DNA from 4 places in the Streptomyces sp. NPDC091289 genome. Region 4 is predicted to be linked to each of the others. Evidence: riboswitches for the same ligand, from Rfam matches in the RefSeq annotation. Region 4 holds a riboswitch; each other region holds the start of a gene.
What was found. Region 4 has a riboswitch for cyclic di-AMP ahead of ACIQPT_RS04855 (C40 family peptidase). Riboswitches for the same ligand answer to the same signal wherever they lie in the genome.
Positions count from the first base shown of each region.

Region 1: linked by a shared signal. The riboswitch ahead of ACIQPT_RS12910 (transglycosylase family protein) and the one ahead of ACIQPT_RS04855 (C40 family peptidase) in region 4 are both predicted to bind cyclic di-AMP.
Region 2: linked by a shared signal. The riboswitch ahead of ACIQPT_RS00660 (transglycosylase SLT domain-containing protein) and the one ahead of ACIQPT_RS04855 (C40 family peptidase) in region 4 are both predicted to bind cyclic di-AMP.
Region 3: linked by a shared signal. The riboswitch ahead of ACIQPT_RS10500 (NlpC/P60 family protein) and the one ahead of ACIQPT_RS04855 (C40 family peptidase) in region 4 are both predicted to bind cyclic di-AMP.

Region 1 is NZ_JBIVUT010000008.1:171,474-179,289, reverse strand. Features, by position in the region: gene ACIQPT_RS12935 (NAD(P)/FAD-dependent oxidoreductase) at 1-975, opposite strand, end outside; gene ACIQPT_RS12930 (exopolyphosphatase) at 1,396-2,337, opposite strand; gene ACIQPT_RS12925 (DUF501 domain-containing protein) at 2,334-2,876, opposite strand; gene ACIQPT_RS12920 (septum formation initiator family protein) at 2,956-3,438, opposite strand; gene eno (phosphopyruvate hydratase) at 3,568-4,848, opposite strand; gene ACIQPT_RS12910 (transglycosylase family protein) at 5,198-5,914, opposite strand; cyclic di-AMP (ydaO/yuaA leader) riboswitch at 5,920-6,101, opposite strand; gene ACIQPT_RS12905 (transglycosylase family protein) at 6,393-7,460, opposite strand; partial or broken gene ACIQPT_RS12900 (cytochrome P450) at 7,637-7,816, opposite strand, start outside.
Region 2 is NZ_JBIVUT010000001.1:175,738-183,553, forward strand. Features, by position in the region: gene ACIQPT_RS00640 (CARDB domain-containing protein) at 1-629, shown strand, start outside; gene ACIQPT_RS00645 (dihydrodipicolinate reductase) at 760-1,839, shown strand; gene ACIQPT_RS00650 (carboxymuconolactone decarboxylase family protein) at 1,836-2,318, shown strand; gene ACIQPT_RS00655 (GMC oxidoreductase) at 2,392-4,035, opposite strand; gene ACIQPT_RS00660 (transglycosylase SLT domain-containing protein) at 4,194-5,030, opposite strand; cyclic di-AMP (ydaO/yuaA leader) riboswitch at 5,036-5,223, opposite strand; gene ACIQPT_RS00665 (FAD-dependent oxidoreductase) at 5,675-7,066, shown strand; gene ACIQPT_RS00670 (SpoIIE family protein phosphatase) at 7,091-7,816, opposite strand, start outside.
Region 3 is NZ_JBIVUT010000006.1:301,993-309,808, forward strand. Features, by position in the region: gene ACIQPT_RS10495 (hypothetical protein) at 146-499, shown strand; gene ACIQPT_RS10500 (NlpC/P60 family protein) at 576-1,787, opposite strand; cyclic di-AMP (ydaO/yuaA leader) riboswitch at 1,795-1,961, opposite strand; gene pcrA (DNA helicase PcrA) at 2,230-4,668, shown strand; gene ACIQPT_RS10510 (peptidoglycan DD-metalloendopeptidase family protein) at 4,735-6,483, opposite strand; gene ACIQPT_RS10515 (lipase family alpha/beta hydrolase) at 6,690-7,556, opposite strand.
Region 4 is NZ_JBIVUT010000003.1:140,004-147,819, forward strand. Features, by position in the region: gene bioB (biotin synthase BioB) at 1-835, opposite strand, end outside; gene ACIQPT_RS04825 (8-amino-7-oxononanoate synthase) at 1,038-2,198, shown strand; gene ACIQPT_RS04830 (DUF397 domain-containing protein) at 2,207-2,485, opposite strand; gene ACIQPT_RS04835 (helix-turn-helix domain-containing protein) at 2,495-3,349, opposite strand; gene ACIQPT_RS04840 (ATP-binding protein) at 3,596-4,027, shown strand; gene ACIQPT_RS04845 (LysR family transcriptional regulator) at 4,082-5,023, opposite strand; gene ACIQPT_RS04850 (LysE family translocator) at 5,098-5,745, shown strand; gene ACIQPT_RS04855 (C40 family peptidase) at 5,806-6,276, opposite strand; cyclic di-AMP (ydaO/yuaA leader) riboswitch at 6,280-6,464, opposite strand; gene ACIQPT_RS04860 (hypothetical protein) at 6,818-7,123, opposite strand; gene ACIQPT_RS04865 (ATP-dependent Clp protease proteolytic subunit) at 7,163-7,768, opposite strand.

The DNA.
Region 1 (7,816 bases), on a different contig from region 4:
CCAGGCGTTCGGGTTGCCGGCGCGGCGGCCGACCATGTCCGGCACCTGGGCGTTGTCGCCCGCGGCCCAGATGTAGTCGGTGCCCTGCACCTGGAGCTTCTCGGAGGTGTCCACGTGGCCGCGGGGGCCGAGCGGCAGGCCGAACCGGGCCAGCGCCGGGTTCGGCTTCACACCGGCGGTCCACACGATGGTGCTGGAGTCGACCTCCAGGCCGTTCTTCAGCACGACGTGACCGTCGACGCAGGAGTCCATCGAGGTGGAGAGGTAGATCTCCACGCCGCGGCTCTCCAGGTGCTCCTTGCCGTAGGCGCCCAGCTTCGGGCCGACCTCGGGAAGGATCTTGTCGGCGGCGTCGACGAGGATGAAGCGCATGTCCTCGCGCTTCACGTTGGTGTAGTACTTCGCCGCGTCGCGGGCCATGTCCTCGACCTCGCCGATGGTCTCCGCGCCGGCGAAGCCGCCGCCCACGAAGACGAACGTCAGCGCCTTGCGGCGGACGTCCTCGTCGGTCGTGGAGTCAGCCTTGTCCAGCTGCTCCAGGACGTGGTTGCGCAGTCCGATGGACTCCTCGATGCCCTTCATGCCGATGCCCTGCTCGGCGAGGCCGGGGATCGGGAAGGTGCGGGAGACCGCGCCCATCGCGATGACCAGGTAGTCGAAGGGCAGCTCGTAGGCCTCGCCGACGAGCGGCGCGACCGTGGCGACCTTGCGGTCCTGATCGATGGTGGTGACACGACCGGTGAGAACCTCTGCCTTGGGCAGCACGCGTCGCAGCGGGACGACGACATGCCGAGGCGAGATGCTGCCGGCAGCAGCTTCGGGGAGGAAGGGCTGGTACGTCATGTACGACCGCGGGTCGACGACCGTGACGGTCGCCTCTCCGTATCGCATCTTCTTCAGAATGCGACGAGCTGCGTACAGGCCTACGTACCCACCGCCTACAACGAGGATCCTGGGACGCTCCGTGGTGCTCATGCCATCGAGTATCCACCCCGCCCCAGGGGGGTGCTCGTGAGCCCCTTCACAAGGATTGACCCACCCTCTGCTACACTTCGCCGCCCACGTGACCCAGGTCATGGGCACGAAAGGGAACCACGCCATCGCGGGAAACGTTGCGCACCGCTTGTGAGCTGGCCCTTGGCCCTTCGGACGGGGCGAACCACCCCTCCTCTTCATGCGGACGCAACGCGCCCGGAACACCCGCGCAGCACCTCCGTACGGCACCCTGGGCAACCGGTTCGGGCCCGATCGGCCCCAACCACGGCCAACAGGGCCCCAATCCTTGTGAAGAAGTTCACGAAGTTTCTCGCGGCGTGTCCCCGAAGGGGTCCCCCGAGCGGCCCGGAGGGGCCGGACGGGGGCTCAACGGTGCAGGTGACGGTGCGATTGAGCGGGCTACGCGGCGCTCCAGGCGATGCCGTCCAGGATGTCGTGCTCGCTGACGACGACCTCGTGGGCTCCCGTCCGCTCCATCACGGCGAGCAGGACGAGCGCCCCGGCGCCGATCACGTCGACCCGGCCGGGGTGCATCACGGGGATCGCGGCGCGCTCCTCGTGGGTGGAGCCGAGCAGGTGCTCGGTGATCGCGCGGACCCTGCCCCGGGAGATCCGGGAGTGGTGGATGGCCGCGGAGTCGTACTCCGGCAGCTCCAGCGCGATCCCGGCGACCGTGGTGACGGTGCCCGCGAGGCCGACCAGCGTGCCGGCCCCGGTGAGCGGCACGGTCTTCTCGGCGAGGTCGAGGGCGGCGTCGACGTCCGCGCGGATCGCGGCGGCCCGCTCGTGGCTGGGCGGGTCCATGACGACCCCGTCCACGACGAGGTGACGCTCGGTCATCCGCACGCAGCCGATGTCCACGGACCGGGCCGCCTCGACCCGGTCCGAGCCGAGGACGAACTCGGTGGAGCCGCCGCCGATGTCGACGACCAGATACGGCTTCGCCAGGTGGTCGCTGCCCGCCAGCTCCTGGGTGGCCCCGTCGAAGGAGAGCTGCGCCTCCTGGTCACCGGTGATCACCTCGGGCTCGACGCCGAGGATGTCCCGGACCCCGGCCACGAACTCCGCGCTGTTCTCGGCGTCGCGGGAGGCGGAGGTGGCGACGAAACGGATCCGCTCGGCGCCCAGCTCCTCGATCGCCGCCGCGTACTCCCGGCAGGCCGCGAACGTCCGCTCCAGCGCCTCGGGGGCCAGCCGGCCGGTCCGGTCCACGCCCTGGCCGAGGCGGACGATCGTCATCCGCCGGTCCAGCTCGGTGAAGGAACCGGTCGCCGGGTCCACATCGGCGACGAGGAGCCGGATGGAGTTCGTGCCGCAGTCGACGGCGGCGACCCGGGTCACGCGTCCTGCCCTTCCGCGTCCACGGCGCACGGCGTGACGCAGGGGCCATTGGCCCACCACTCCGGCAGCATCGCGATGGCCTCGTCGCCCAGCGGGTTCACCCCGGGCCCGGCGGCCAGCGAGTGGCCGACCAGGACGTGCAGGCACTTCACCCGGTCCGGCATGCCGCCCGCGCTCGGGAAGCCCTCCAGGACCTCGATGGCGTCGCGGCGGGTGAGGTAGTCCTCGTGCGCGGCCCGGTAGGCGTCGGCCAGCTCCGGGTCGGTCTCCAGACGGGCCGTCATCTCCTTCATGACCCCGTTGGCCTCCAGCGTGCCGATCGCCGAGGCCGCCCGGGGGCAGGTCAGGTAGTACGTCGTCGGGAACGGCGTGCCGTCCTCCAGACGGGGCTGGGTCTCCACCACGTCCGGGTTGCCGCACGGGCAGCGGTGCGCGATGGCGCGCAGGCCGCGCGGCGGACGGCCGAGCTGCTGCTCGAACGCGGCGATGTCCGCGTCGGTGGGCTTGGTGGACTCGGTCTGCGGAGGGGGCGTTTCCATGCCTGCCTTGGTTCTGCTCGGAAGCTCGTAGAGGTGGACGTACACAGCAACGTACGCGGGAACGTACGGGTTCGGTCGGTCAGTCGCGGTCGTCGTCACGGTCGGCGCTGTCCACGCCGTCCCAGAGGTTCGAGTGCCACGGCCGGCCGCTCGCGCCCGGCTCGCCGCGGCGGTCCTGCGCCGCATCGGGGTCGGCCACGGTGTAGGCGGTCTCCCCGGGGAGGACGTAATGGAGGTGCTGGCGGGCCAGACGCATGATGTACGCGTCGTCCTGGAGCCGCGCCTTCTCGTCCCGCAGCTCCTCGGTGCGCCGCTCCGCCTGCTGCGAGAGCCGCTCCTGCTCGGCGATCTCGTCGCGCTGGGAGACGTACTGCCGCATCGGGTAGGCGAGCGCCACCACCAGGGAGCAGACCACCAGCGCCAGGAACGCGGCCCGGCCGGTGAGCCGGGAGCGGCGGGCCTGGCGGCGGTTCTGGGATCGGTACACGCGGGCCGCGGTCTGCTCGCCGAGCAGTCGCAGCCTGGTCGCGGTGGAGAACCGGTCGCGGTCCTTCCCGGCCATGTCTCCCGCCTCCCAGACGCCGCCCGGCAGGCGGCAGTTTGACGACAAGCTCTGACGCACGTCCGTCCCCGCACACGGTACGGGACCGGGTGCGGGGACGGGCGGAGGCTACCGACTCGCGACTACGGGTCAGCCCTTGAAGCGCGGGAAGGCGGAGCGGCCCGCGTACACCGCGGCGTCGTCGAGGATCTCCTCGATGCGCAGCAGCTGGTTGTACTTGGCGACGCGGTCCGAGCGGGCCGGGGCGCCGGTCTTGATCTGGCCGCAGTTCACGGCGACGGCGAGGTCGGCGATGGTGACGTCCTCGGTCTCGCCGGAGCGGTGCGACATCATGCACTTGAAGCCGTTGCGCTGGGCCAGCTCGACGGCGTCCAGGGTCTCGGTCAGCGAACCGATCTGGTTGACCTTCACGAGCAGGGCGTTGGCGGAGCCCTCCTCGATGCCGCGGGCGAGGCGCTCGGGGTTGGTGACGAAGAGGTCGTCGCCGACGATCTGGACCTTGGCCCCGATGCGGTCGGTGATGACCTTCCAGCCGGCCCAGTCGTCCTCGTACAGCGGGTCCTCGATGGAGACCAGCGGGTACGCGGAGACGAGCTCCTCGTAGTACTCGGTCATCTCGGCGGCCGAGCGGGACTTGCCCTCGAACTCGTAGACGCCGTCCTTGTAGAACTCGGACGCGGCGACGTCGAGCGCGAGCGCCACGTCACGGCCCGGGACGTAGCCGGCCTCCTTGATGGCCTCGACGATGAGGTCCAGGGCGGCGCGGTTGGAGTCCAGGTTCGGGGCGAAGCCGCCCTCGTCGCCGAGTCCGGTGGACAGGCCCTTGGTCTTGAGGACCTTCTTCAGCGTGTGGTAGATCTCCGCGCCCCAGCGCAGGGCCTCGGAGAAGGACTCCGCGCCGATCGGGGCGATCATGAACTCCTGGATGTCCACGTTGGAGTCGGCGTGCGAGCCGCCGTTCAGGATGTTCATCATCGGAACGGGCAGCAGGTGCGCGTTCGGGCCGCCGAGGTAGCGGAAGAGCGGCAGGTCGGACGCCTCGGAGGCGGCGTGCGCGACGGCCAGCGAGACGCCGAGGATGGCGTTCGCGCCGAGCGAGGCCTTGTTCTCGGTGGCGTCCAGGTCGAACATCGCCTGGTCGATGAGGCGCTGCTCGGTGGCGTCGTACCCGACGAGCTCCGGGCCGATCTGCTCGATGACGGCGAGGACGGCCTTCTCGACGCCCTTGCCCTGGTAACGGTTGGGGTCACCGTCGCGAAGCTCAACAGCCTCGAACGCACCGGTGGAGGCGCCGGACGGAACAGCAGCACGGCCCGTGCTGCCGTCGTCGAGGCCAACCTCGACCTCGACCGTGGGGTTGCCCCGGGAGTCGAGGATTTCCCTGGCTACGACGACGTCGATGGACGGCACGAGGCATCTCCTTCTGGGATCTGACACTGGTTGTGCAGGGTCACTGTGGCCTTGCGGCACGAGCCTATCCGGCCCGGCCGCGTCGGCCAGCCGAGCGCCCGCCTCCTGGGACGAAAAAGGACCCAAGGGCCTGCATCCCGGGACAAAACTCTAGAAATCTACTGGTCGGTAACAAAAACTGCCGACAAGAGGTGAACGCAAACCGCGCTCACCGGGGTCCCGGCTCGCCCGGGCCCCGCCCACGAAGAACCCGGCCCGGCGCGCTGGGGGGAAGAGCGCGCCGGGCCGGGAAGCCGTGCGAGGGAGGGTGCCGCCGGACACCCTCCCTCCGGGGAGGAGAGACGGCGTCTTACTTCAGGTGGAGCTGCTGACCCGGGAAGATCAGGTCCGCGTCCTTGACGATGTCGTCGTTGAGCTGGAAGAGCTTGCTCCAGCCGCCCTTGACACCCTCCTTCTCGGCGATCTTGCTCAGGGTGTCGCCGGTCTTGACCTTGTACTCGCCGTCACCCTTCTGGACCTTCTCGCCGGTCGGGGTGGTGACGGTCTTCTTGCTCTCGGCCTTCTTCTCGGCCTGCGGAGCGGGGCGCTGCTCGGAGCGCGTGGTGGGCTGCTCGGCCTGACGCTCGGGCTGCGCCTGCTCGGGCTTGCTCTCGGACTGGCCGGAGCCGGTGTTCACGCCCGGGTCCACACCGTCGTTGGTGAGGCCACCGGCGCCGGCGCAGGCCCAGGCGCCCGGACCCTGGAGGTCGAGGAGCTTCTCGGCGGTGGCGATCTGCTGGTCCTTGGAGGCCAGGTCGGCGCGCGAGGCGTACTGCGTACCGCCGGCGGCGGCCCAGCTGGACTGCGAGAACTGCAGCCCGCCGTAGTAGCCGTTGCCGGTGTTGATGGACCAGTTGCCGCCGGACTCGCACTGGGCGACGGCGTCCCAGGTCTCGACGGAGGCGGCGGACGCGCTGGTCGCACCCATCAGCGGGACGGCGACGGCGGCACCGGTGACACCCGCGAGGGTGGCGAGACGGGTGGCCTTGGACGGGCGGCGGTGCTTGCCCTTGCTGTTCAGCAGCATGGAACGAATCTCCTCACCGACGCCTACGAGGTGAGCTGTCGGGTTCGGGCTGATGAGTTGCCCGGTCGCACGGTGCTGCACGCGACTTCACCCCAAGCCGTTCCCGTACGTCCCGTCGGTTCGACGAGGCGTCCGGACCCGGCGGCCTACCTGGGTCCCCCGCTCCTGCCTACGGCGCTTACGCGTCTGTTCCCTTCGACCGACGGCAGGATTCGGCGTGACGGTCGACGGGGCCCGCGGTGCGAGCGGCTACGACCGTAAACACAGGCAACCCCGACATTCAAAGATGGACATAGAGGGCAATCGCCCCGAACTCACCGCGACCGATGGACTATTTCCGCAGGTCGGGAGCGATGCGCGCGGACCAGCCGGACGAGACCCGCCAGTTGAAGCAAAGAGACCCATGTCTCACTTCCGCAAAAGTGGACATAGGCCTCTGAACTGCCTGATTTTTCGGAGCGTTTTCGCCCGATTTGAATCAGTTGGCGGCGGGCGCCCCGGCGGACTTCCCGGCGCTCTCCGACGCGGACCCGTCCGCGCCCTGACCCAGCCCCAGATCCAGGCTCTGGCCGGGCAGGATCAGATCCGGGTCGGAGCCCAGGAGGTCCTTGTTCGTCTCGTACAGGCCGGTCCAGCCACCGGGAAGTTCCTGCGCGTCAGCGATGGCCCAGAGGTTGTCGCCGGGCTGCACCGTGTACGCGCCGACGGTCGCCGAGCCACCGTCGCGCGCATCGCCGTCGCCGCGCGAGGCGTGCCGGCCGGACTCACGGGGGCCGCCGCCCTGGCCCGCGTCGGCCTCCTCGGGTGCGGGGGCGCCCCGGTGCTTGCCTCCCTTGCCGTCCTCGCCCTTCGAGGCGTCGGGGGTGCCGGAGGGGTTCGTGGCGTCGGGGGCGTCGGAGGCCGGCGGGGCGGAGGGCGTCACCGAGGAGTCGGGAGCGTCGCTCCCCTTCCCCGTACCGCCACTGCCTCCCTTGTCGGCCTTGTCAGCCTTGTCGTTCTTATCGCCCTTGTCGGGCTTGCCGCTCTCGTCACCCTTGTCGTTCTTCTCGGCCTTCTCACCCTTACCGGATTCATCCGCTTCACCGGTCGGGTCGGCCGAGGGGTCCGCCGACGGATCGGCGGACGGGTCGGGTGACGGCGAGGTGCCCGGGTCGACGCCGGGCAGGCTGCCGTCCACCGCGAGACCGGAGATGACCGCACAGCTGGGCCACGCCTTCGGCCCCTGGTCGCCCAGGACCTTCTCGGCGACGGAGATCTGCTGCGACCGGCTGGCGAGGTCGGCGCGGGGCGCGAACGCCGTGCCGCCGTACGCCGACCAGGTCTCCTGCGAGAACTGGAGCCCGCCGTAGTAGCCGTTGCCGAGGTCGGCGCTCCACATGCCGCCGCTCTCACACTCCGCGACCCGGTCCCAGGTGGTGGCCTCGGCCGCGTGCACGCCGCTCGCACCGAGCAGCGGGATGGCGATGGCCGATCCCGTCACACCTGCGGCGACGACGATGGCGGGTGCCTGGCGAGGGCGGCGGTGTCTGCCGTTCGCGGAGCCCATGGGTATGCCTTCCGTGCGACTGACAAGCGAGTGACCTGAACGCCGCGCAGCAGAAATCCGTGCCTGCACCGGCGCACAAGTGACGCGTGAGCAACGAGCGACCGACGCGTCGAACCGTGAACCTAGCGGGACTCGAACGTGTGTCACAAGTCGATGCAGCGCAGATCACGTGAAAGTCACAGAGTTGACAGCGTGTCACTTTTTTCGGAACGGCGGCCCGGCGTGAACTCGACGGGAAGTGTGCGCAGTCCGCGCATGATGAGCCCGCCACGCCAGCGCAAATCGGCAGCTTCTCCCGCAAGTCGCAGGTCAGGGAGGCGTCTCAACAGCGTGGCCAACGCGGTCTGCCCCTCCAG
Region 2 (7,816 bases), on a different contig from region 4:
CGTTCCGCAACACCGGCGACGACGCGCTCGCCATCTGGTCCAGCAAGTACGTCAAGGACCAGTCCGCCGACATCGCCCACGACAACAGCTTCCGCAACAACACCATCCAGCTGCCGTGGCGCGCCAACGGCATCGCGATCTACGGCGGTTACGACAACACCATCGAGAACAACCTCATCTCCGACACCATGAACTACCCGGCCATCATGCTGGCGACCGACCACGACCCGCTGCCCTTCTCCGGGGAGACGCTGATCGCCAACAACGGCCTGTACCGCACCGGCGGAGCCTTCTGGAACGAGGACCAGGAGTTCGGCGCGATCACCCTCTTCCCGCAGAACCTGCCGATCCCGGGAGTCACGATCCGCGACACGGACATCATCGACTCCACCTATGACGGCATCCAGTTCAAGACAGGCGGCGGTCTGATGCCGGACGTCACGATCGAGAACGTGCGGATCGACCAGTCCAACAACGGATCCGGCATCCTCGCGATGGGCGGCGCCCGCGGCAACGCGACGCTCACCGACGTCACCATCACCGACTCGGCCGACGGCGACGTACTGATCGAGCCCGGCTCGCAGTTCACGATCACCGGCACGCCGAACGGCGCACGGGCCAAGCGGTAGGCCTGGTAGGACCCCGGTACGGATCCCGGGCCGGCGGATCGCCGCCGACCCGGGAACGCCCTTGTTCCGCACCGGATTTGGTCCCGTCACGGCTCTGGGAAGTGCAAGGCCCCGGGGCTACCCTCCGCGCATGATTCCCACGGTTGTCTGGGGTACCGGCAACGTCGGCCGCGCGGCGATCCGCGCCGTCGAGGCCCATCCGGCACTGACACTCACCGCCGTCCTCGTGCACGATCCCGCCAAGGTCGGCCGCGACGCGGGCGAGCTCGGCGGGGCCGAGCGCACGCTCGGGGTCGCGGCCACCGACGACATCGCCGCCGTCCTCGCCGCCCGCCCCCGGGCGGTGGTCTACGCGGCGTCCGGCGATATCCGTCCCGACGACGCCCTCGCCGACATCGGCCGGGCGATCCGGGCCGGCGCGGTCGTCGTCACGCCCTCCCTCTATCCGCTCTACGACCAGCGCAACGCCCCGCCGGAGCTGCGGGACCCGGTCCTGGCCGCCGTCGCCGAGGGCGGCGGCTCCCTCTTCGTCTCCGGCGTCGACCCCGGCTGGGGCAATGACGTCCTGCCCCTGCTGGTCAGCGGCCTCGGCACCGAGGTGGACGTCATCCGCTGCCAGGAGATCTTCGACTACTCCACGTACGAGCAGGAGGAGTCGGTGCGCCATCTGATCGGCATGGGGCACCCGATGGACTACGAGCCGCTGATGCTGGCGGAGAGTGTTCCGACGATGGTGTGGGGCGGTCAGATACGTCTCATGGCGCGGGCGCTGGGCGTCGAGCTCGACGGGATCCGCGAGACGCTGGACCGCCGGGCGCTGGAGAAAGAGGTGTACACCCGCACGATGGGCACGTTCGCGGCGGGCACCCAGGGCGCCGTGCGCTTCGAGGTGCAGGGCATCGTGGACGGCGAGCCCCGCATCGTCATCGAGCACATCACCCGGATCCACGCCTCGTGCGCCCCTGACTGGCCGTCCCCGCCCGACGGGGTGGGCGCGCACCGGGTGGTGATCGAGGGCCGTCCCCGTATCGAGGTGACGGTCGAGGCGTCCGACGAGGACGAGAACCGGTCGGCGGGCGGGAACGCCACCGCGGTGGGGCGGCTCGTCTCGGCGATCGACTGGCTGGTGGACGCGGAGCCGGGCCTGTACGACGCACTCGACGTTCCGCTGCGGCCTGCGGTCGGCAGGCTGGGAAGGAGACCGGCATGATCATCGATATTCCGGAGGGCCAGGAGCCCATCGGCTACGTATGGGGGGAGATGGTCCCCGGCATCGGCATGGCCGCCGCCACGTTCTCGATGTCCGTGTACGAGCACACCACGCTGGGGCTGCGGGAGTTCGAGGCGGCCAGGCTGCGGGTGGCGCAGATCAACGGGTGCCTGTTCTGCCTGGACTGGCGGACCGAGCGGGACGGGGCGAAGGTCGAGGAGGAGTTCGCCGGGGCGGTGACCCAGTGGCGTACGACCGACGCGTTCGACGAGCGGACCCGGCTCGCGGCGGAGTACGCCGAGCGGTACACGCTCGACCATCACGGTCTGGACGACGCCTTCTGGAAGCGGATGACCGCGCACTACAGCCAGGCGGAGATCGTGGAACTGACGATGAGCATCGGCTCGTGGCTGGCGTTCGGGCGGCTCAACCATGTGCTGGGGATCGACGCGGTGTGCGTTCTGCCCGGTCACGGGTGAGGGGCGGGCCCCCACGGACGGAGTCCGGGGCCGCCGGGTTGGCACTCCCGGCCCCGGGCTCTTTCGTTGTCGCCTACAGATCGGTCGCGATGATCCGTTCGATGTTGCGCTCGGCGAGCGCGGTGATGGTGACGAACGGGTTCACGCTGGTGTTGCCGGGGATCAGCGCGCCGTCGATGACGTACAGGCCGGGGTAGCCGTGCAGCCGGCCGTAGTTGTCGGTGGCCTTGTCCAGGACCGCACCGCCCAGCGGGTGGTAGGTGAGGTGGTCGCCCCAGATCTTGTACACACCGAAGAGGTCCGTGCGGTAGATCGTCCCCTCCTTCTGGTTGATCTTGTCGAAGATGGTCTTCGCGGCGTCGATCGACGGCTGCTTCCACGCCGTCTGCCAGTTCAGCTCCGCCTTCCCCGCCGCCGCGTTCCAGGTGAACTGCGCCCGGTTGGGGTTCTTGGTGATCGAGAGGTAGAAGGAGGCCCAGGTCTCGATGCCGGTGGGCAGCGGAGCGACTTCGGCGAACGCTCCGCCGGCGTCCCAGTTGTCGATGCCGCCGGTGGGGATGGACGACTGGACCTTCCCCGTCGGGTCCCAGAGGTGGTTGGCGCGGCCGCACATGACGTTGCCGTTGTCGCCCCAGCCCTTGCCGATCTCGTCGTTGAGGAGGGGCAGGGCGCCGGTGGCCTTGAGGCCGACGAGCAGCTTGCTGGTGCCGACGCTGCCCGCGGCGAAGAACACCTTGTCCGCCGTGACGGTCTTGGTGACGGTGGTCCGGCCGGTGGTGTCCAGCTGGTCGATGAGCACGGTGTAGCCGCCGCCGGGGGCCGGGGTGACCGTGGTGACTTTGTGGAGCGGGGAGATGGTGACCCGGCCGGTGGCGTTGATCCGGTCGAGGTAGGTCTTCTGGAGCGACTTCTTGCCGTAGTTGTTGCCGTAGAGGATCTCTCCGTCCAGGGCCGACTTGGGGACGCTCCCGGCCGCCTCCTGCTTCATGTAGTCCCAGTCGTAGACGGCGGGCACGAAGAGGAACGGGAAGCCGGAGCGCTGGGCGTGTTTTCGGCCGACCCGCGCGTACTGGTAGCAGTCGACCGTGTCGAACCAGGCGGGATCGATGGTGGTGACGCCCAGCCCGCTGTTGGCGCGCGGGTAGTAGGTGCTGTACATCTCCTCGGCGTTCACCGTCGGGAGGATCGCGCCGAAGTTCTCCCGGCGCGGGGTGACGGCCATGCCGCCGTTGACCAGGGATCCGCCGCCGACGCCGCGGCCCTGGTAGACCGTGATCCCGCCGAACTCCTCGGCGTCCAGGATGCCGGTGTAGCGGTTGACGTCCTTGTCGATGGGGAAGCCGAGGAAGTTGCTCAGCGGCTGCTTGGTCCGGGTCCGCAGCCAGAAGGAGCGGTCGTCCGGCTTGGTGGTGTTGGCGAAGATCTTGCCGTCCGCGCCCGGGGTGTCCCAGGCCATGCCCATCTCGATCATGTGGACGTCCGTGCCGGCTTCGGCGAGCCGGAGGGCGGCCACGGAGCCGCCGTATCCGGTGCCGATGACCAGGACCGGTACATGTGCGCCGGAGCCGATCGGCGCCGCTGCCGCACGCACGCTCGCCCAGGACGGTGCGGTGGTACCGGCCAGCGCCGCGACCCCCAGAAGAGAACCTGTTCCAGCGATGAATCTTCGACGCGAGACACCCTTGGCCTCGCCATCCTGCATGGTGGTGTCGTTCATGTGACCTACCTCACTCTCGACAGAGTGCAACAGGTTCTACTGTCGATCGCGTGGTAAGTCACTAGAAACTTGGGGGTAACTTCCCGGCCCCGCCCGGCATGACAGAGGGGCCCCGGACCGTTCGGTCCGGAGCCCCTCCGCCCTGGGCGCGGGGTCGATCAGTAGGCGCCGAAGACGTTGTCGATCGAGCCGTAGCGGTCCGCGGCGTAGTTGCACGCGGCCGTGATGTTGGCGACCGGGTCGTAACTGTCGGTCGAGGTGCCGGGCACGTGGTACGCCTGGAAGGTCGGGTCGATGACCTGGAGCAGACCCTTGGACGGGGTGCCCTTGACCGCGTTGGAGTCCCAGTTGTTGATCGCGGCCGGGTTGCCCGAGGACTCGCGCATGATGTTGCGGTGGATGCCCTCGTAGGTGCCGGGGATGCCCTGCTCGGCCATGACCGCCAGCGACTCCTTGATCCAGCCGTCGAGGTCGTTCGTGTACGTGACGGCCTTCGCGGCGGCCGGAGCGGCCTGCGCCACGGGGGCGGCCTTGCTGCGCTCCGAACGGTCGGCGCGGTCCGCCGACGCACCGCGCGCGACGGACGGGGAAGCCTTGCCGGACTTGGCGTCCGACGGGGCGGCGGCCTTGTTTCCGAGGGTCAGCTTGATACCCGGGTGAATAAGATCGGGATTCTCTCCGACGATCTTCCGGTTGCCTTCGTACAGCTTCTCCCAGCCGCCGCTGACGGAATGTTCGCGGGCGATCTTGGAAAGCGTTTCACCGGCCACCACGGAATGCTGGGCGGGCGCGGCCTTCGCGGCGGAATTCACCTGTGCGGACACCGCTGCGGGGGCCGCGGCCTGCTGCGGCGCCGCGGTGGGGGCGGGGGCCGCGAAGGCGCTGGTGGCGCCGATCACCGGGAGGGCGAGAACGGCTCCGCCGGTGGTCACGGCGGCGAGGCCGCGGCGCAGCGAGGTGGACTGGGGACGGCGGTGCTTACCCTGTGCGGGCATGGGGGATTTCCTCTCCGGCGCCTACGAGGTGAGCTGTCGGGTTCAGACGGGAGATGTCTGGCCGCACGGTCGTGCGACTTCACCCCAAGCCGTTCCGGTAACGGTTCGGCGACTTACCTGGGTCCCCCGCTCCTGCCGTACGTGAGTGGGTTTCGGATTCCCGGACGGCGGCAGGATTCGGCGTTCCATCCGGATTGACGGTGACCGTAGGCGAGAAACGCCGAACGGAACAAGCCCCGCATTCCTGATTCCCTTTTCCGCGCATGATCGAATGGCGGAATTCCCGGACCGTGCCGTGCCGTCATGGCGTCAACTTTCTTCGCACAGAAGGGAACCGACGGATCCGCTTCTGCGTCCGCCCCCTGGGACGTGATGCTCACCACTCGCTCGCGGCGATGGCGAAAACAGGCCTAGGCAAATGCAGCAAAGGGCTCAGCAATCCCTTTACGGATAGATTTAACAAAAGGACCAAATCAACCATATAGGCATAGCAAAACGGACCAATCAGGCACTCGGGGCGAGGCCGGTCGAGGGGCCCGCGGGGCGATCGCTTACGGTGTGGGGTGGAGACTGGTAAGCCAACCCTTACCTCCGACGTACGCTGTACCTGCCCGCGTTCGCCCGCCCCGAAGGATCACCACGCCATGACACGCCCCGTCCGCGTCGCCATTGTCGGAGCCGGCCCCGCCGGTATCTATGCTGCGGACGCGCTGCTCAAATCCGAGGTCTGCCAGGACCCGGGGGTCTCCATCGACCTCTTCGAGCGCATGCCCGCGCCCTTCGGCCTGATCCGTTACGGCGTGGCCCCCGACCACCCGCGTATCAAGGGCATCGTCAAGGCCCTGCACCAGGTGCTGGACAAGCCCCAGATCCGGCTCTTCGGCAATGTCAGCTACCCGCACGACATCGGCCTGGACGACCTGCGGTCGTTCTACGACGCGGTGATCTTCTCCACCGGCGCCGAGGCCGACCGGGCGCTCGACATCCCCGGCATCCAGCTGGACGGCTCCTACGGAGCGGCCGAGTTCGTCTCCTGGTACGACGGGCACCCCGAGGTCCCGCGCACCTGGCCGCTCACCGCGGAGAAGGTCGCCGTGCTCGGCGTCGGCAACGTGGCCCTGGACGTGGCCCGTGTCCTGGCCAAGACGGCGGACGAGCTGCTGCCCACCGAGATCCCGGACAACGTGTACCAGGGCCTCAAGGAGAACAAGGCGCTGGAGGTGCATGTGTTCGGGCGGCGTGGCCCCGCGCAGGCCAAGTTCAGCCCGATGGAGCTGCGGGAGCTGGACCACTCCCCCAACATCGAGGTCATCGTCAACCCCGAGGACATCGAGTACGACGAGGGCTCGATCGCGACCCGCCGGGAGAACAAGCAGGCCAACATGGTCGCGCAGACCCTGGAGAACTGGGCGATCCGGGACGTCGGCGACCGCCCGCACAAGCTGTTCCTGCACTTCTTCGAGTCCCCGGTCGAGATTCTCGGCGAGGACGGCAAGGTGGTGGCGCTGCGCACCGAGCGCACCGAGCTGGACGGCACCGGCAACGTCCGGGGCACCGGCCAGTTCACCGACTGGGACATGCAGAGCGTCTACCGCGCCGTCGGCTACTACTCGGAGGAGCTGCCCAAGCTTCCCTTCGACGTGGCCTCCGGCACCGTCCCGCACGAGGCGGGCCGCGTCATCGCCGGTGACGAGCACATGGCCTCGGTCTACGTCACGGGCTGGATCAAGCGCGGCCCGATCGGCCTGATCGGCCACACCAAGGGCGACGCCAACGAGACGGTCGCCTGCGTCCTGGAGGACCGCGCCGCCGGCCGGCTGCCCGAGCCGGCCACGCCCGCTCCGGAGGCCGTCGAGGCCTTCCTGGAGGGCCGCGGCGTCCGCTACACGACCTGGGAGGGCTGGCACAAGCTGGACGCCCACGAGCAGGCGCTGGGCACCGCCCAGGGCCGTGAGCGGATCAAGGTCGTGGAGCGCGAGGGCATGCTGGAGGCCTCCGGCGCCTTCGTGCCGGCCGAGCGCCCCGCCGACGCCTGATCGACAGGATCGACGGCACTCCTTCTAGGGGGCCGGATCCGGGGCCGCCGCCGGGCGCCCCGGGTCCGGCCCCCTGAACGTGCGCCACAGGTCGGGGCCGGACGCCCGGGACGCCGGGGGCCGCCGGACCTCCGGGGTCCCGGTCACCCACCGGGCGGCCAGCAGGATCGCGATGTCGTCGGGGCGGTCGATGGCCGCCCGGGCCTCCCCGATGACCTGGTCGGCCGTGTCGGCCAGGGGCACCGCGCCGATGCGTTCGACGGTGGCGCGCAGCCGCTCGATCCCCTCGTCGATGTCCGTGCCGGGGCGCTCGATCAGCCCGTCCGTGAACAGGGCGAGCATCGCCCCGGGTTCGAGCCGCATCTCCGTGACCGGGTAGGTCGCGTGCCCGTCGATCCCGAGCACGATGCCGCCGGGCAGGTCCAGCACCTCCGTCCGGCCGTCGGGCCGGCGCAGCACGGGCTGCGGATGCCCCGCCCGTACGGCACGGGCCATACCCGTCACCGGGTCGAGCGCGATGTAGCAGCAGCTGGCGAACTGTCCCGGGTCGAGGTCGATGAGCAGCCGGTTCGTCCCGCTCATCACCTCCCGCGGATCATGGTTGCTCAGCGCGAACGCCCGTACCGCACTGCGCAGTTGCCCCATCGTCGCGGCGGCGGAGACACCGTGGCCCTGTACGTCGCCGATGATCAGGGCGAGTTCGTCGCCGGTCTCGATGACGTCGTACCAGTCGCCGCCCACGTCCATGCC
Region 3 (7,816 bases), on a different contig from region 4:
ACGCTAATCCGGGTGCGCGGAAAAGGGTCACCATGACAGCTATTGCCCTGATGTGACGTTTCGCCGATCGCTGATGATCGAAGCGATCAACGAAGGCTTGCCTCACTGAAAGGTGAAACTTTGGTCATGGCTAGGCTCCGGAGCCATGGACGTACTCATCAATGTCTTCGTCGCCCTGCACATCATCGGCATCGCCTCCCTGCTGGGCGGCTTCCTGACGCAGATGAAGGCCATGGGGGCGGGGACCGCCCGCTTCGTCCCCGCGATGCTTCACGGCGCGCTGACCATGCTGGTCACCGGAATCGCCCTGGTCGGCCTCAACCAGGCCGACGACCAGACCGTGAACAACGTCAAGATCGGCATCAAGCTGGCGCTGCTGGTCGTGATCCTCGCCCTGGTCTACGTCAAGCGGGACGACGAGAAGGTCGACAAGGGCGCGTTCGCGGCGGTCGGCGGGCTGACGGTCGCCAACATCTTCATCGCCACCGTCTGGACCTGAGGCCGGACCACGGCCTTCCGGGGGCGGCCGCCAACTGTGACCGGCCGCCCCGGCTCCGTACTACTGCTACTGCCTACTACGCCGGGCGCACGCTCCCGTAGATCGGCATGTAGTAGATCGACTCCTCGCGCACGTTCGCACCCGGCTTCGGGGCGTGGATCATCATCCCGTCGCCCTTGTAGATGCCGACGTGGCTGATGTCGTCGTAGAAGAAGACCAGGTCCCCCGGCTGCAGGTCCGAGGTGGCGACCCGGGTGCCGACCTTCACCTGGTCCCAGGTGGTCCGCGGCAGGGTCACCCCCGCCTCCCGCCACGCCGCCTGCGTCAGCCCCGAGCAGTCGTACGAGGAGGGGCCCGACGCGCCCCAGACGTACGGCTTCCCGATCTGGGCGCGGGCGAAGTCCAGCACCTTCTCCGCCTTGGCGGCGTAACCGCTGCCCGTACCGGAGCCGGTGCCGGAGCCCGACCCCGTGCCCGTACCGGACCCGGACCCGGACCCGGACCCGGAGCCCGATCCCGAACCGCCGTCGGACTCCTTCGCGGCCTCCTCGCGGGCCTTCTTCTCCGCCTCGGCCTTCGCCTTCGCCTCGGCGGCCTGCCGGGCGGCCAGCTTCGCCGCCTTCTCCTTGGCCTCGGCCTCCTTCTTGCGCTCCAGCTCCGCCAGTCGCGCCTTCTCCTCGGCGGTCAGCCTCGACAGCAGGCCACGGGCCTCGGTGAGCTTGTTCTGCACGTCCTTCTTGCTGGAGGCGAGCGTGGCCTGCGTCTCGGTGAGGGTCTCCAGGCTCTTCACCGCCTCCGCGCGCTTCTTCGCCGCCGACGCCTGCTGCGTACGGAAGTCGGTGACGGCCTGCTGCTGCCGCTCGGTTGCCCGGTCCATGAGCCGGCTCTGGTCGAAGTACCCCTGCGGGTCGTCCGCCAGGAAGAACGTCGCCGTCGGCGCGATGCCGCCGCTGCGGTACTGGGCCGCCGCGTAGGAGCCCAGCGCCCGGCGCGCCTCGTTGATCTTCTCGGTCCGCTTCGCCACGTCGGAGAGCAGCGTGTCGACCTTCTTCTGCTGCGACGCGGACGCGGCCTTGGCCCGGTTGTACTCCTGGGTCGCGGAGCCCGCCTGCCGGTACAGGGCGTCGACCTTCTTCTGGACTTCCTCGATGGCGGGCTTCGGCTCCGCGGGCGCGGCCGTGGCGCTCTGCGTGGAGAGCAACGTCACGGAGGCCAGCGCGGCCGTCGTCAGCCCGACGGCAGGGGTGGTGGTGCGCACCTTCGTGCGCGGCTTGCGATGCGATGCCAAGACCGGCATCTCCTTCCGTGGACCGCCTACCGGGTTAGCTGTCGGGTTCGGACGGAACGGAAGGCTGTCCTACGGTCCGGATGCGAGGGCACGGACCGATTCACCCCGGTTCTGCGTGTGGGTCCCCGGTTCCGAACTGCCAGGACGGCAGGACGGATTCGGCAGAGGTGTCCGTTAGGCGCGGTTCGCCTCAGGGAGGTACGGATCACCTGACCGAGCACGCTAGCCAACCCGTGGCACCGCTGGGAAGGAGGATGAGCGATATGCCCGATACATTTTCGTGACCTTTTCGGATCGGGGGCTGCCCACCCCTTCCGACCGGGCGATCCTTCACGGAACGTGGGCGTCCGGTCTCCGTGCGTAGGACCTGCGTAGGACCGAGGTCACCGCTTCCCGGCTTCGGCGGATCGTTGTCGGTGCGGCCGCCTAGACTCGGTAGGCGATGAGCAGCCTCTTTGACGACAGTTTCCTGACCGGCCTCCAGCCCGCGGAGGACGGCCCCCCGCCGCCCCCCGAGGACCACGCGCCCGAAGCGGTGCCGGAGGGACTCTTCGAGGGCGTCTACGACGCGCCCCCGCCGCCCCGGGACGGGTATTACCGGGACGGTCACCCGCGCCCGGTGATCGACGCCGCCGCGCTGCTCGACGGGCTGAACACCGAGCAGCGCGCCGCCGTCGTGCACGCCGGGTCCCCGCTGCTCATCGTCGCCGGGGCCGGCTCCGGCAAGACCCGGGTGCTCACCCACCGCATCGCCCACCTGCTGGCCGAGCGCGGCACGCACCCCGGGCAGATCCTCGCGATCACCTTCACCAACAAGGCCGCGGGCGAGATGAAGGAGCGCGTCGAGCAGCTCGTCGGCCCGCGCGCCAACGCCATGTGGGTCATGACCTTCCACAGCGCGTGCGTCCGCATCCTGCGCCGCGAGTCGAAGAAGCTCGGCTTCACCTCGTCCTTCTCGATCTACGACGCCGCCGACTCCAAGCGCCTGATGGCCCTGGTCTGCCGCGACCTCGACCTGGACCCCAAGCGCTTCCCGCCGAAGTCCTTCACCGCCAAGGTCTCCAACCTCAAGAACGAGCTCATCGACGAGGAGACCTTCGCCGGACAGGCGGCCGATGGCTTCGAGAAGACCCTGGCCCAGGCGTACGCGCTCTACCAGGCCCGCCTGCGCGAGGCCAACGCCCTGGACTTCGACGACATCATCATGACGACGGTCCACCTCCTCCAGGCCTTCCCGGACGTCGCCGAGCACTACCGCCGCCGCTTCCGCCACGTCCTCGTCGACGAGTACCAGGACACCAACCACGCCCAGTACACGCTGGTACGGGAGCTGGTCGGCCCGGCCGGAGAGGCCGACGCCCCCGCCGAGCTGTGCGTGGTGGGCGACGCGGACCAGTCGATCTACGCCTTCCGCGGCGCGACCATCCGCAACATCCTCCAGTTCGAGGAGGACTATCCGAGCGCGACGACGATCATGCTGGAGCAGAACTACCGCTCCACGCAGACGATCCTCTCCGCCGCCAACGCCGTCATCGAGCGCAACGAGAGCCGCCGCCCGAAGAACCTCTGGACCAACGCCGGTTCCGGCGCCCGCATCACCGGCTATGTCGCGGACACCGAGCACGACGAGGCGCAGTTCGTCGCCGACGAGATCGACCGGCTCACCGACGCGGGCGACGCCAAGGCGGGCGACGTCGCCGTCTTCTACCGCACCAACGCCCAGTCCCGTGTCTTCGAAGAGATCTTCATCCGCGTCGGCCTGCCCTACAAGGTCGTCGGCGGCGTGCGCTTCTACGAGCGCAAGGAGGTCCGGGACGTCCTGGCCTACCTCCGGGTCCTCGCCAACCCCGAGGACACCGTCCCGCTCCGCCGCATCCTCAACGTCCCCAAGCGCGGCATCGGCGACCGCGCCGAAGCGATGATCGACGCGCTGTCGATGCGCGAGAAGATCTCCTTCCCGCAGGCGCTGCGCCGCGTCGACGAGGCGTACGGCATGGCCGCCCGCTCGGCCAACGCCGTCAAGCGCTTCAACACGCTGATGGAGGAGCTGCGCACGATCGTCGAGTCCGGCGCCGGGCCCGCCGTCGTGCTGGAAGCCGTCCTGGAGCGCACGGGCTATCTCGCCGAGCTCCAGTCCTCCACGGACCCGCAGGACGAGACCCGTATCGAGAACCTCCAGGAACTCGCCGCCGTCGCCCTCGAATTCGAGCAGGAGCGCGGCGACGAGGAGGGCGCGGGCACGCTCGCGGAGTTCCTGGAGAAGGTCGCACTCGTCGCGGACTCCGACCAGATCCCCGACGAGGACGAGGACGGCTCCGGCGTCATCACGCTGATGACCCTGCACACCGCGAAGGGCCTGGAGTTCCCGGTCGTCTTCCTCACCGGCATGGAGGACGGCGTCTTCCCGCACATGCGGGCCCTCGGCCAGACCAAGGAGCTGGAGGAGGAGCGCCGCCTCGCCTATGTGGGCATCACCCGCGCCCGCGAGCGGCTCTATCTGACCCGGGCCGCGATGCGCAGCGCCTGGGGCCAGCCCTCGTACAACCCGCCCTCGCGGTTCCTGGAGGAGATCCCGGAACAGCACCTGGACTGGAAGCGCAAGGGCCCGATGGCCGCGCCCGCCGGGCCCACCTCCGGCATCACGTCCTCGCTGTCCTCCTCGCGCTCCCGCACCGGCCCCTCGGGCTTCGCGACCCGGCGCGGCGCGGACAAGCCGACGGTCACCCTGGTGGTCGGCGACCGGGTCACGCACGACCAGTTCGGGCTGGGCACGGTGACGGCCGTGGACGGCTTCGGCGACCAGGCCAAGGCGACGGTCGACTTCGGCGACGAGCGCCCGAAGAAGCTGCTGCTGCGGTACGCGCCGGTCGAGAAGCTGTAGACGGGTAGACGGACGTGAAAAAAGGGGGCCCTCGGGCCCCCTTTTTTCACATGCTCGTCAGTCAGGTCAGGTCGGGTTGACGCCCTTGCTGCGCAGCCACACCAGCGGGTCGATCGCCGCGCCGCCGCCGGGCCGGACCTCGAAGTGCAGGTGCGGACCGGTGGAGTTGCCCGAATTCCCGGAGTACGCGATGACGTCACCGGCCTTCACCGGGCCCGAGCGGATCTTGGTGCTGCTGAGGTGGCAGTACCAGGTCTCGGTGCCGTCGGCGGCGGTCACGATCGCCATGACCCCGTAGGCGCTGTTCAGCTGGGTGCGCACGGTGCCGTCGGTCGCGGCCATCACCGGAGTGCCGTACGAGACGGGGAAGTCGATGCCCGAGTGCACGGACATCCAGTTGACGCCCGCCTGGCCGTAGTAGGCGCTGAGCCCGTGCTGCTTGACCGGCAGGACGAACTTGGGTCGCAGCGCCTCACGGCGTGCGGCCTCCTCCTCGCGCTTCTTCTTCTCCGCCGCCTGGCGTTCCCGCAGGTCGATGCGCTCCTGGGTGCGGCTCGCGCGCTCACGGAAGTCGTCGCTGCCCTCGGAGAGCTGCTCCAGCTGGCTGTCCAGCCGGTTGTTCGCGGCGACCGGCTTGACCGTGCTGGGGTCGGCGACCGCCAGCGAGGTGGTCGTCTCGTCCTGCTTCTCCTCGCCGCCGGGCATCCCGCTGACCGAGGCCGCGGCGATGCCCGCGACGCTCATCACGCAGGCGGAGGGCACCGCGATGGTCAGCAGGGCCGAACGCTTGGCGGGGGTACGCCGACGGGCCCGGTTGCGGGGGGCGGGGGGACGGACGGCAGTGCGGTTCACGGAGGGCGGGGCGGGGAAGTCGTCCCCGTCGTCCGGTGCGAGGGCGGCGAACGCGGAGGTGGAGGCAGGGTCGGCCTCGGTCTCCTCGGCAGCACCGTCCGCCTCGGCCGACGCCTCGGGCGCCGTCGCGTCGGCCGGCTGCTGTTCGTACAGCGGGTACGACGTCTGTTCGGGTTCGTACGCGGATTCCCCGGGCGTGGCGCCGGAGTTCCACGCGGTCGCGTCGTAGGCACCCGTGTCGTACGTACCCGTGTCGTACGCGCCGGTGGTGTATGTCCCCGTGTCGTAGGCGCCAGTGGTGGCGTACGTCCCGGTGTCATAGGAACCGATGTCGTAGGAACCGGTGTCGTAAGAGCCGGAGTCCTGCGTGCCGGTGTCGGCGGCGACGGCCGCCGTGTCGTACGCGCCGGTCGGATACGCCCCGGTCTCGTAGGCGTCCGCCCCGTAGACGCCGCCGGTTCCGTACGCGGTGCCGGCCGGGTACGTACCGGTCTCGTAGGCATCCGTCGTCCCGTACGCCCCGGTGCCGTACGCCTCCGTGGCGTACGAGGTGTCCGTGCCGTAGGGGGCGGTCGCCCACTGGCCGGTCAGGTCCTGGTCGGTGACCTGCTGCCAGGCGCCGGAGGTGTCCCACTGCTGCGGGGCCTGCTGCGAGGGCTGCTGCGAGGGCTGCTGCGAGGGCTGTTCCTGGGCGGCGTAGCCGTCGTGGGTGAGGGTCTGCTGGGCGCCGGTGTTCCACGCGGAGGCGTCGTACTGGCCGCTGTGGTCCGGCTGTCCGGTCGCGTACGCGGTGTCGTAGCCGGCGCCGTAGGTGGTGTCGCCGTATCCGGCGGCGGGGTGACCCGCGTCGTAGCCGGTGTCGTGGCCGCCCGGAAGGGAGCCGAAGAGCGGGTCGGTGTCGAAGCTGCCGGTCGATCGGTCGTCGTACCCGACGTGCCCGGCGTGGGGGTGCTGGTCGTTCACCAACTTCTCTCTCGCCTCGGCAGCAGGACTGTTCTGGGTCCCGGTCAGGGGGGTCCCAGGGGGAAGCAGTGGCCGCGACTGTACCCGGCGGTATGTGAGGACGACAATCTTCGACAGGTTTTGCGCTCGCAGGAAACGGGCAATCGGCCGTCTTTCGGTGGACGACAGGCATAGCCTTGGCCCTATGTTCGAGTGGTGTTCTATTTTTATGCCGCGGAAGCCGCTCCGGCGGCGGGCGCCGCGTCCTCCCCGGCCTCCGGTGTATCGAGAGCCTCACGGATCGCGGCGGCCACCGTCGGGTGCACGGGCAGCGCGAGGTGCCCGATGCCGGTGACGCGTACGTTCACCGCGTCGAGGTCGGGGTGATCGACGCACGCCGTCTCGATGGGGACCATCACCTGGTCCAACTCGCTCCAGAAGCTCACGAACCGGGTCCGGCAGCCGGGGGCGGGGGCGCGCAGTTCCTCGATGACGGAGGATCCGCCGCGCATCTGCCGCACGATGGGGTGAACGCCCGCCCCGGGGGCGACGGCGGTGCCCCCGTGCGGGGTCCCGAGCGTCACCAGGGTGCGCACCCGCCGGTCACCGCCGAGTCGCTGTACGTAGTACCGGGCGATCAGGCCGCCGAGGCTGTGCCCGACGATGTCGACCCTGCTGTGCCCGGTGCGGGCGCAGATCTCCTCCACATGCCGCCCGAGCAGTTCGGCGGCGGTGCGGATGTCGCGGGTCAGCGGGGAGTAGTTGAGGGATTCCAGGTGGCGGTGGCCGTGCCGGGTCAGCGCGCGGCGCAGGACGACGAACACGGAACGGTTGTCGATGAAGCCGTGCAGCAGGACGACGGGCGGCGCGGCGGATGCCGTGACCGGCAGGGGGCTGGTGTCGGTGTTCGTGCTGGTGTTCGTCGGTCGGGTCGGCGGGCGGCGCTCCGGGGTGAGGCCGAAGGGGTAGACCATCACGTGCCCGGCGAGGACGACCAGCTCCAGCGCGGTGGCGCCGAGCAGCGCGGACGACAGCCGGGGGACCGGCAGCCGGGGGAGGCGGGGCAGCAGGGAGAGGAGAGGGAGGAGCTTCACGGCCGACCTCCTGCACTGGCGTACGGGGGAGGCGGCTCCCGTCCCCGTATGCCCTCATGGGGTGTCGGCACGAGCGCCGCGGGCCGGAAAAAATACGGCCGGGCGGCGACAGGCGCCGTACCACCGTGCCGTGCGGCTGGCGGCGCGGTGGTACGGCCACCTCGTGGCGGCTCCCCTGGGGTGTCTCGCGCCGGACCCCGCGCGGCCGGAACACCGCGGGGTACGGGGAACGACGCCTGGTGAACATGTCCCACGTGTGA
Region 4 (7,816 bases):
CCTCACGGCCGCCCGCGAGCCGCACCTCGACATCGGGGCAGACGAAGCGGACCATCGCCAGAATGCGCAGGCAGCGCTGCGGGGTGAGGTTCCACTCCTTGGCGAGCGGCGTTCCCTCGAACGGGATCAGGAAGTTCACCGGCACCGAGTCCGGGTCCAGGTCCCGCAGCGCGAAGACGACGTCGACCAGGTCCTTGTCGCTCTCGCCCATCCCGGCGATCAGCCCGGAACACGCCGAGAGCCCGGCCGCCTGGGCCTGCTGCACGGTCTCCACCCGGTCCGCGTACGTGTGCGTGGTGGTGATCGCCCCGTACGTCTCCTCGGACGTGTTGAGGTTGTGGTTGTACGCGTCGGCGCCCGCCGAACGCAGCCGGTCGGCCTGCCCGTCGGTGAGCAGACCGAGGCAGGCACAGACCTCGATGCCCTCGTTCTCGTCCTTGATCGCCTCGATGGTCTTCGAGACCCGGTCGACGTCCCGGTCCGTCGGGCCGCGCCCGCTCGCCACCAGGCAGACCCGCTTGGCGCCGCCCGCCACCCCGGCGGCGGCGGCCTTGGACGCCTCGTCCGGCTTCAGCCAGGTGTACTTGAGGATCCCGGCCTTCGAACCGAGCCGCTGCGAGCAGTAGGAGCAGTCCTCGGGGCAGAGCCCCGACTTCAGGTTGACCAGATAGTTGAGCTTGACGCGCCGCCCGAACCACTGACGGCGCACCTTCCCCGCGGCGGCCACCACGTCGAGCAGCTCGTCGTCGGAGGTCGCCAGAACGGCGAGCGCTTCTTCGCGGGTCGGCAGTTCGCGCCGCAGCCCCTTGTCCACCAGCGTGTTCAGCAGGTCCATGGAAGATGATCCTTGCTTACCGCACCGCCTCCAGCCAAGGAGGAACCAGACAGGAGACCCGGGCGAGGGTGTGTGTATTGCCACACCCTGACCTGCTGCGCACCCGGCTAGGGTCTGTTGGCTGCCTACAAAGGGGCCGTCCGCACCGGACCGTCCGCGCGGAGCCGCCCGCCCAGGGCCCGCCTACCCAAGGGACCGCCCCATGTCCTTCGCCCCGTTCGACTGGATCGACGCCGAGGCCCGCCGCCGGGCCGCCGCCGGACTCGTACGCACCCTGCGCCCGCGCGGCGCCGAGCCGGAGCTGCTGGACCTCGCGAGCAACGACTACCTGGGCCTCACCCGGCACCCGGAGGTCACCGCCGCCGCGGCCGGCGCCGCACAGCGGTGGGGCGCCGGAGCGACCGGGTCGCGCCTGGTCACCGGTACCACCGCCCTGCACGCCGAACTCGAACGGGACCTCGCCGCCTTCTGCGGTTTCGAGGCGGCCCTCGTGCTCTCCTCCGGGTACGCGGCCAATCTCGCCGCGCTGACCGCCCTGTCCGGGCGCGGCTCGCTCATCGTCTCCGACGCGGGTAACCACGCCTCGATCGTGGACGGTTGCCGGCTCTCCCGCGCCGAGACCGCCGTCGTGCCCCATGCCGACCCGGACGCGGTCGCCAAGGCGCTGGGGGCACACGAGGGACGGGCGCTCGCCGTCACCGACTCGGTCTTCTCCGTCGACGGCGACGCCGCCCCGCTGCCCGCGCTGGCCGAGGTCTGCCGCTCCGCGAACGCGGCCCTGCTGGTCGACGACGCCCATGGCCTCGGCGTCCTGGGCGACGGTGGCCGCGGAGCGCTCGCCGCCGCCGGGCTGGCGGGCGGCGACGGGATCGTGGCGACGCTCACCCTGTCCAAGTCCCTGGGCAGCCAGGGCGGAGCGGTCCTGGGGCCCGCCCGGGTCATCGAGCACCTCGTCAACACCGCCCGTACGTTCATCTTCGACACCGGACTCGCCCCGGCGGCGGCCGGCGGCGCGCTCGGCGCCCTCGGTGTGCTGCGCCGGGAGCCCGAACGGGCGGCCCGCGCACGCGAGGTCGCCGCCTCGCTGTACGGAAAGCTCACCGCCGCCGGGCTGACCGCGGTCCGGCCCGAAGCGGCCGTCGTCTCCGTCCGCGCGCCCTCGGCGGACGCGGCGGTGCGCTGGGCGGCCGACTGCCGCGCGGCCGGGATGGCGGTGGGCTGCTTCCGCCCGCCGTCGGTGCCGGACGGCATCTCCCGGCTGCGGCTGACGGCACGGGCGGACCTGACCGAGGAGCAGATCACGACCGCGGTGGCCACGATCGTCGCCACCGCTCCCCGGCAGGCGGAAGCCCCGGTCGGCTGATCGGCCGATCAGCCGATCCGGTGAGAACCGGCTCCGTGCGGGGCGAGTCCCGTCACGAACGTGCTCCAGGCCGCCGCCGTGAAGCGCAGCGGCGGCCGGTCCACGTCCTTCGAGTCGCGTACGGCGAGCAGCGCGCTGCCGAGCGGCGCGGTCTCCACGCAGTTGTTCATTCCGGTCGAGCGGCTGCTGCGCCGCCAACGCGGAGCGGACGGATGCACGGACGGATGCACGGACGGAGCTACGGACGGTGACGGCGGTGCGACGGGCGGTGCGAGACGGTCGGTCATGGCGGCCCCCTAGCTGCGGCTGATCGCGGTGATGAGGTCCATCGAACGCTCGGGCGACAGCGCGTGCGCCTGCAAGGTACGGAAGGCCGAGCTGTATGCCTCGAGGTCTTCTTTCCGTTCCAGATAGAGGCTACTCGTCAAGTGGTCAAGAACGACCACATCCAGATCGGAAATGTTCGGAAAGGAGAAAATAACGAAAGGGGAGGTGAGTCCGACGTATCCACCGACCGAGAACGGCAGTAACTGCAGTTGCACATGCGGCAGTTGGGCCACCTGTCGCAGATGCTGCAACTGATCCCTCATCACCTCAGGCCCGCCCACCTGGCGATGGAGCACCGCCTCGTCCAGCACGGCGGTGAAGCGCAGCGGCGGACGCGCGCGCAGTACCCGCTGGCGGGTCAGCCGGACCTCGACCAGGGAGTCGAGCCGGCCGTCCGGTAAGCCGTCCAACGAGGCGCGGGTCACGGCCCGTGCGTATCCGGCGGTCTGGAGCAGCCCCGGCACCACCGAGGTCTCCAGTGTCCGGACCGTACTGGCCTGCGACTCCAGGCTGATGAAGTCGCGGTACTGCGGGGGGATCAGCCCCCGGTAGGCGTGCCACCAGCCCGAACCGCCGCCGCCCGCCGACCCCGCGAGGACTTCGAGCAGGGAGCGCAACTGGGTGTCGCGCACCGCGTAGACGTCCAGCAGCCGCGATACGTCGGCGGGCGTCACCCCGCTCGCGCCCGTTTCGATACGGCTCACCTTCGACTGGTGCCAGCCGAGCAGCCGCGCCGCGTCGCGGCTGGTCAGCCCGGAGGCGTGGCGCAGGCTCCGCAGCTCCTCACCGAGCTTGCGCCGCCGGACGACGGGGCCGTGCAGCATGCCGGTCTCCTTCTGCTTCCGCTTGTGCTGTCGGGGAGGGCCGGTCCGTCACCGGAGCCGGCCGCAGAGGGGCCAGTGTGCCGTCCGTCCACGCCGTACGGGTCCCGAATTCACCGCTTCGAGCGACAGATATATGCATATCTTGGCCGAACGTCGTTACAGGGAGCTGCATCAATGGCAATCTGGCGCGAAGCACAATCCTGGCCGACCGCCGGTCGTCCGGGGCGGGAAAGGGACGGCGTCGCCATGGCAGACCATCAGGAAGCAACCGTCACTCTGCCGAGCGATCCGGTCTCGGTCTCCTCGGCCCGCAGACATGTCGCCAGGACCCTGGCCCAATGGGGCCTGCCCGACGACACCGAGTTCGCCGACACCATCAGGCTGATCATCTCGGAGCTGGCCACCAACGCCGTCCAGCACACGTTCGGTCAGTCGCCCACCTTCACCGTGGACCTGCGCCTCGAACGCGACGAGGAGCTGTATCTCGGCGTCACGGACAGTCACCCCCGCTGGCCCCAGCGACTGCCCGCCGCCGTACGGCAGGACAACGGCCGGGGCATGGTCATCATCCGGGCGCTGGCCAAGGAGTGCGGCGGACGGCTCCAGGTCACCCCGACCGCCGAGGGCGGCAAGACGGTCTGGATCGCTCTGCCGTGGGTCGTTCCGGTCCAAGGATGACCACGGGCCGGCCGCGTAGGTGCGGGGCGGCCGGTCCGGAAGGAACGTGGGGCGTCAGCCTGCCGGGGGCCGGTTCGCCGCCGCGGCCGTGCTCCCTCGGCCGAATCCGCTGCGGAGCAGCGCCAGCAGCGTCGCGGCCGCGGCGGTCGACCGGTCGCCCCGGTGCACGACCGAGATGGTCCGGCGGAACGACGCGGGCTCCAGCCGCCGGACCGCCAGCGGGGCCGGCGCCATCGAGGCGACCATCTCCGGCACCACCGCCACGCCGAGCCCCGCGCTGACCAGCGCGCACACCAGCGCGTACCCCGGCGACTCGCAGACCACCGCGGGCGTCGCCCCGGCCTCGGCGAGCGCGTTCTCGACCCCGCGCCGGGGCGGATGCGTGGGCGCGCTGCTGATCAGCGGCCGCCCGGCCAGCTCGGTGACCGGCAGCCGGCCGGTGCCCTCGGAGAGCCGGTGGCCCACCGAGGTGACCAGCACCAGTTCCTCGACCAGCAGGGGTTCGACGAGCACGCCCACCGGCGGAGGGGCCGCCGTCGCCGGCTCGTAGGCGTGGGTCAGGGCGAGGTCCACCTCGCCCGCGACCACCGCGGCGACCCCGCCGGGCGGTTCGTGGTCGGCGACGGCCAGCTCGACCTCCGGATGCGCCCGCCGGAACGCGCTCAGGACCGGCGGCAGCAGATGGATCCCGGCCGTCGTGAACGTGCCCACCCGCAGCCGGCCGCCCGAGAGCCCGGCCAGTTGCGCCAGCTCGTGGCGTGCCTGGTCCAGTTCGTCCAGGACCCGCCGGGCCCGGCCCGCCAGCAGCTCGCCCGCCGCCGTCAGCCGTGCCCCGCGATGGTGGCGCACCAGGAGTGTCGCCCCGGCCTCCCGCTCCAGCTTGGCCAGCTGCTGGGAGAGCGCGGGCGCGGTGTAGCCCAGGCGGGCGGCGGCCCGGGTGATCGATCCCGCCTCCGCGACCGCCACGAGGGCCGCGAGCCGTGTCGGGTCGTACATGAAAGCGTTCCTTTAGGCAGACCCAGAAGATTGCAAGTACACGCTAAAGGCTCCGCCGGTCCAAGGTGGACCTCATGGACGCACAACTGATCGCCTTCACGGGGGTCGCCGCCGGTATGGTCGCGCTGCCCGGCGCCGACTTCACCGTCGTCGTACGGAACGCCCTGGCCTCGCGCACCGCCGGCCTGGCGACCGCGCTCGGCGTCGCCGGAGGGCTGCTGGTGCACACCGCGCTCGCGGTCGCCGGACTCGCCGCGGTGCTGGTGACGATGCCGGTGCTCTTCCGCACCGTCCAGCTGCTCGGCGGCGCGTACGTGCTCTACCTCGGGATCAGCGCGCTGTACGCGATCCGGCGTCGCGGCCGGGCGAGCGGCGACGGAACACCCGAGGGCGCGCCGGGGCGGCCCGTGCCCAGGCAGTTCGGACGGGCGCTGCGGCAGGGGTTCCTGACCAACGCGCTCAACCCGAAGGCCCCGGTCCTCTTCCTCAGCCTGCTGCCGCAGTTCGTGCCCCACGGGCAGTCGCCGCTGCCCCGGACGCTGTTGCTCGCGGCCATCGTGGTGGTGCTGGCGCTGATCTGGTTCCCGGCCGTGGCCCTGCTCGTGGACCGGCTGGGCCGGTGGCTGCGCCGCCCGCGTACCGCCCGCGCCATCGAGGGCGGCAGCGGCGTGGCGCTCACCGGTCTGGGACTCGCGCTGGTCACCGGCCCGCTGCTGCGCTGAGACCGGGTGCTCCTTCCGCGAGGAAGAGCGCCCGCACGGAAAGAGCGTCCGGCCGGTGGGTCAGCGGACCCGTCCGTACCAGACGCTCTTGGACCAGATTTTCGCCAGTCGCACCACGTCCCCCGATTTGGGGGAGTGCCAGATCTTCCCGGACCCGGCGTAGATGCCCACGTGGTAGACGCTGCGCCCCGAATGGAAGAAGACGAGGTCGCCGCGTTTGCGCTGGGACTTCGCGATATGGCGGGTCTTGTTGTACTGCTGTTGTGCCGTGCGGGGAAGTTTCTTCCCGACCTTCTTGAACGAATACAGCGTCAGCCCCGAACAGTCGAAGCGACTGGGGCCGGATGCTCCGTACTTGTAAGGAGACCCCTTCTTCGACGCGGCCACCTTCAGGGCCTTCGTCGAGTGGGTGGCGGCCTCGGCGTCGCTCACCAGACCGGGCGTCAGCATCGTGGACGTCACGGCCAGGGTGAGTACCGAGGCCGTGCCGACCCGGGCGAACAGAGACGGGACATGAACCTGCGCAGACATGCGCAACCCTTCGTCAGCCGCCTGTGAAGGATGACCTGTCGGGTTCGGGCTGGCGAAGTTGCCCGGCCGCATCGCGGCTTCACCCCGAGGGCTTCCCGGTCTCCCGGTCGGCCCGTTGTGCTCGGGTCCTCCACTCCTGCCGATCCACTTCTGTCGACCAGTCATCCGGGAGGCGGCAGGACTCGGCGTCCGCCCGGACCGCCCCGCCGCGGTGGCGGGGGCTTGTCGTCCCAGGGATCTTGACTCACTCGCTGCCGGATTTCCGAGCTGAAACGGTGGTTTGTGAGTCTCCTCACCACTGATCCATTCGGGTGGACAGGTCGGATTCGCGCTCGCCCACGAGCTGGGCGCGCACCCTCGTACCAGCGACGAAAGCGCACATTTCGAGTACGAACCGCGCGTCGAACGCAAGTTGAGCCGTCGCTCGCGCGGGTGATCGCCTACGCCGAACGAGCGAGGCAAATCGATCGCGGGACCGGGCGTGTCGTGCGCGGGACCGACCGGCCCGCTCCCGTAAGGCGCTCCTCGCGCGCCGAGCCGGTCAGTTCGCGGTCGGCGGCATCGCGACCCGGCCCGCCCTGCGCTCCCCGTCCAGGACGCGCAGGGCCCGCGCCAGGGTGGCGGCGTGGATCCGTGACTCGCCGCGCTCGTGCATCAGGGCCAGGGCGTCGCGCAGGGCCGCCGCCCCGGACGCCAGGGCCTGGGCGGCCCGCAGTGCGCTGTAGGTGTCGCTGCCGTGGGCCGGGTTGATCCGGCCCACCTGGTCGAGCACGGCCAGATAGCAGTCGACGAACTCGGCCTCGGCGCGGGTCAGTGCGGGCAGGGGCGGGAACTCGGGTGGCTTCATCGGCGGGTTCACCTCGCGTCGTACGGGCGGCCGGGAGAGTCAGCGGTTTCCCACGACGTGGTCGACCAGCCCGTAGGCGGCGGCGGCCTTCGCGTCGAGGATGGTGTCGCGCTCGATGTCGGCGGTGATGCGCTCCGCGGTCCGGCCCGTGTGCCGGACCAGCATGGCCGCGAACATCTCGCGGGTACGCACCAGTTCGCGCGCGTGGATCTCCAGGTCGGACGGCTGGCCCCGCATCGGCTCCTCCAGTGCGGGCTGCTGAATGACTACCCGCGCGCCGGGCAGCGCATGTCGACGCCCCTTCGCCCCGGCCGCCAGCAGGGCGGCCGCATACGAACCCGCCTGCCCCAGACAGAAGGTCTCCACCTCACAGGTCAGGAACTGCATCGTGTCGTAGACCGCCGCCATCGCCTGGAACGTGCCGCCGGGGGAGTTGATGTAGAGCGACAGCGGCCGGTCCGGATCGGCGTGCTCCAGATACATGAACTGGGCGATGAGGTCGCTCGCGGCGATGTCGTCGATCGGGGTCCCGAGGAAGACGATCCGCTCGGACAGCAGCTTGGAGTACGGGTCCATGGTCCGGGTTCCGGTCGCGGTGCGCTCGGTGAACTCGGGCAGTACGTAGCGGGCGGCGGGGCGGATCATGGCGTGCCTCTCTGCTGGAACTGACCATCCATCTGTCCGTCCGTCCGG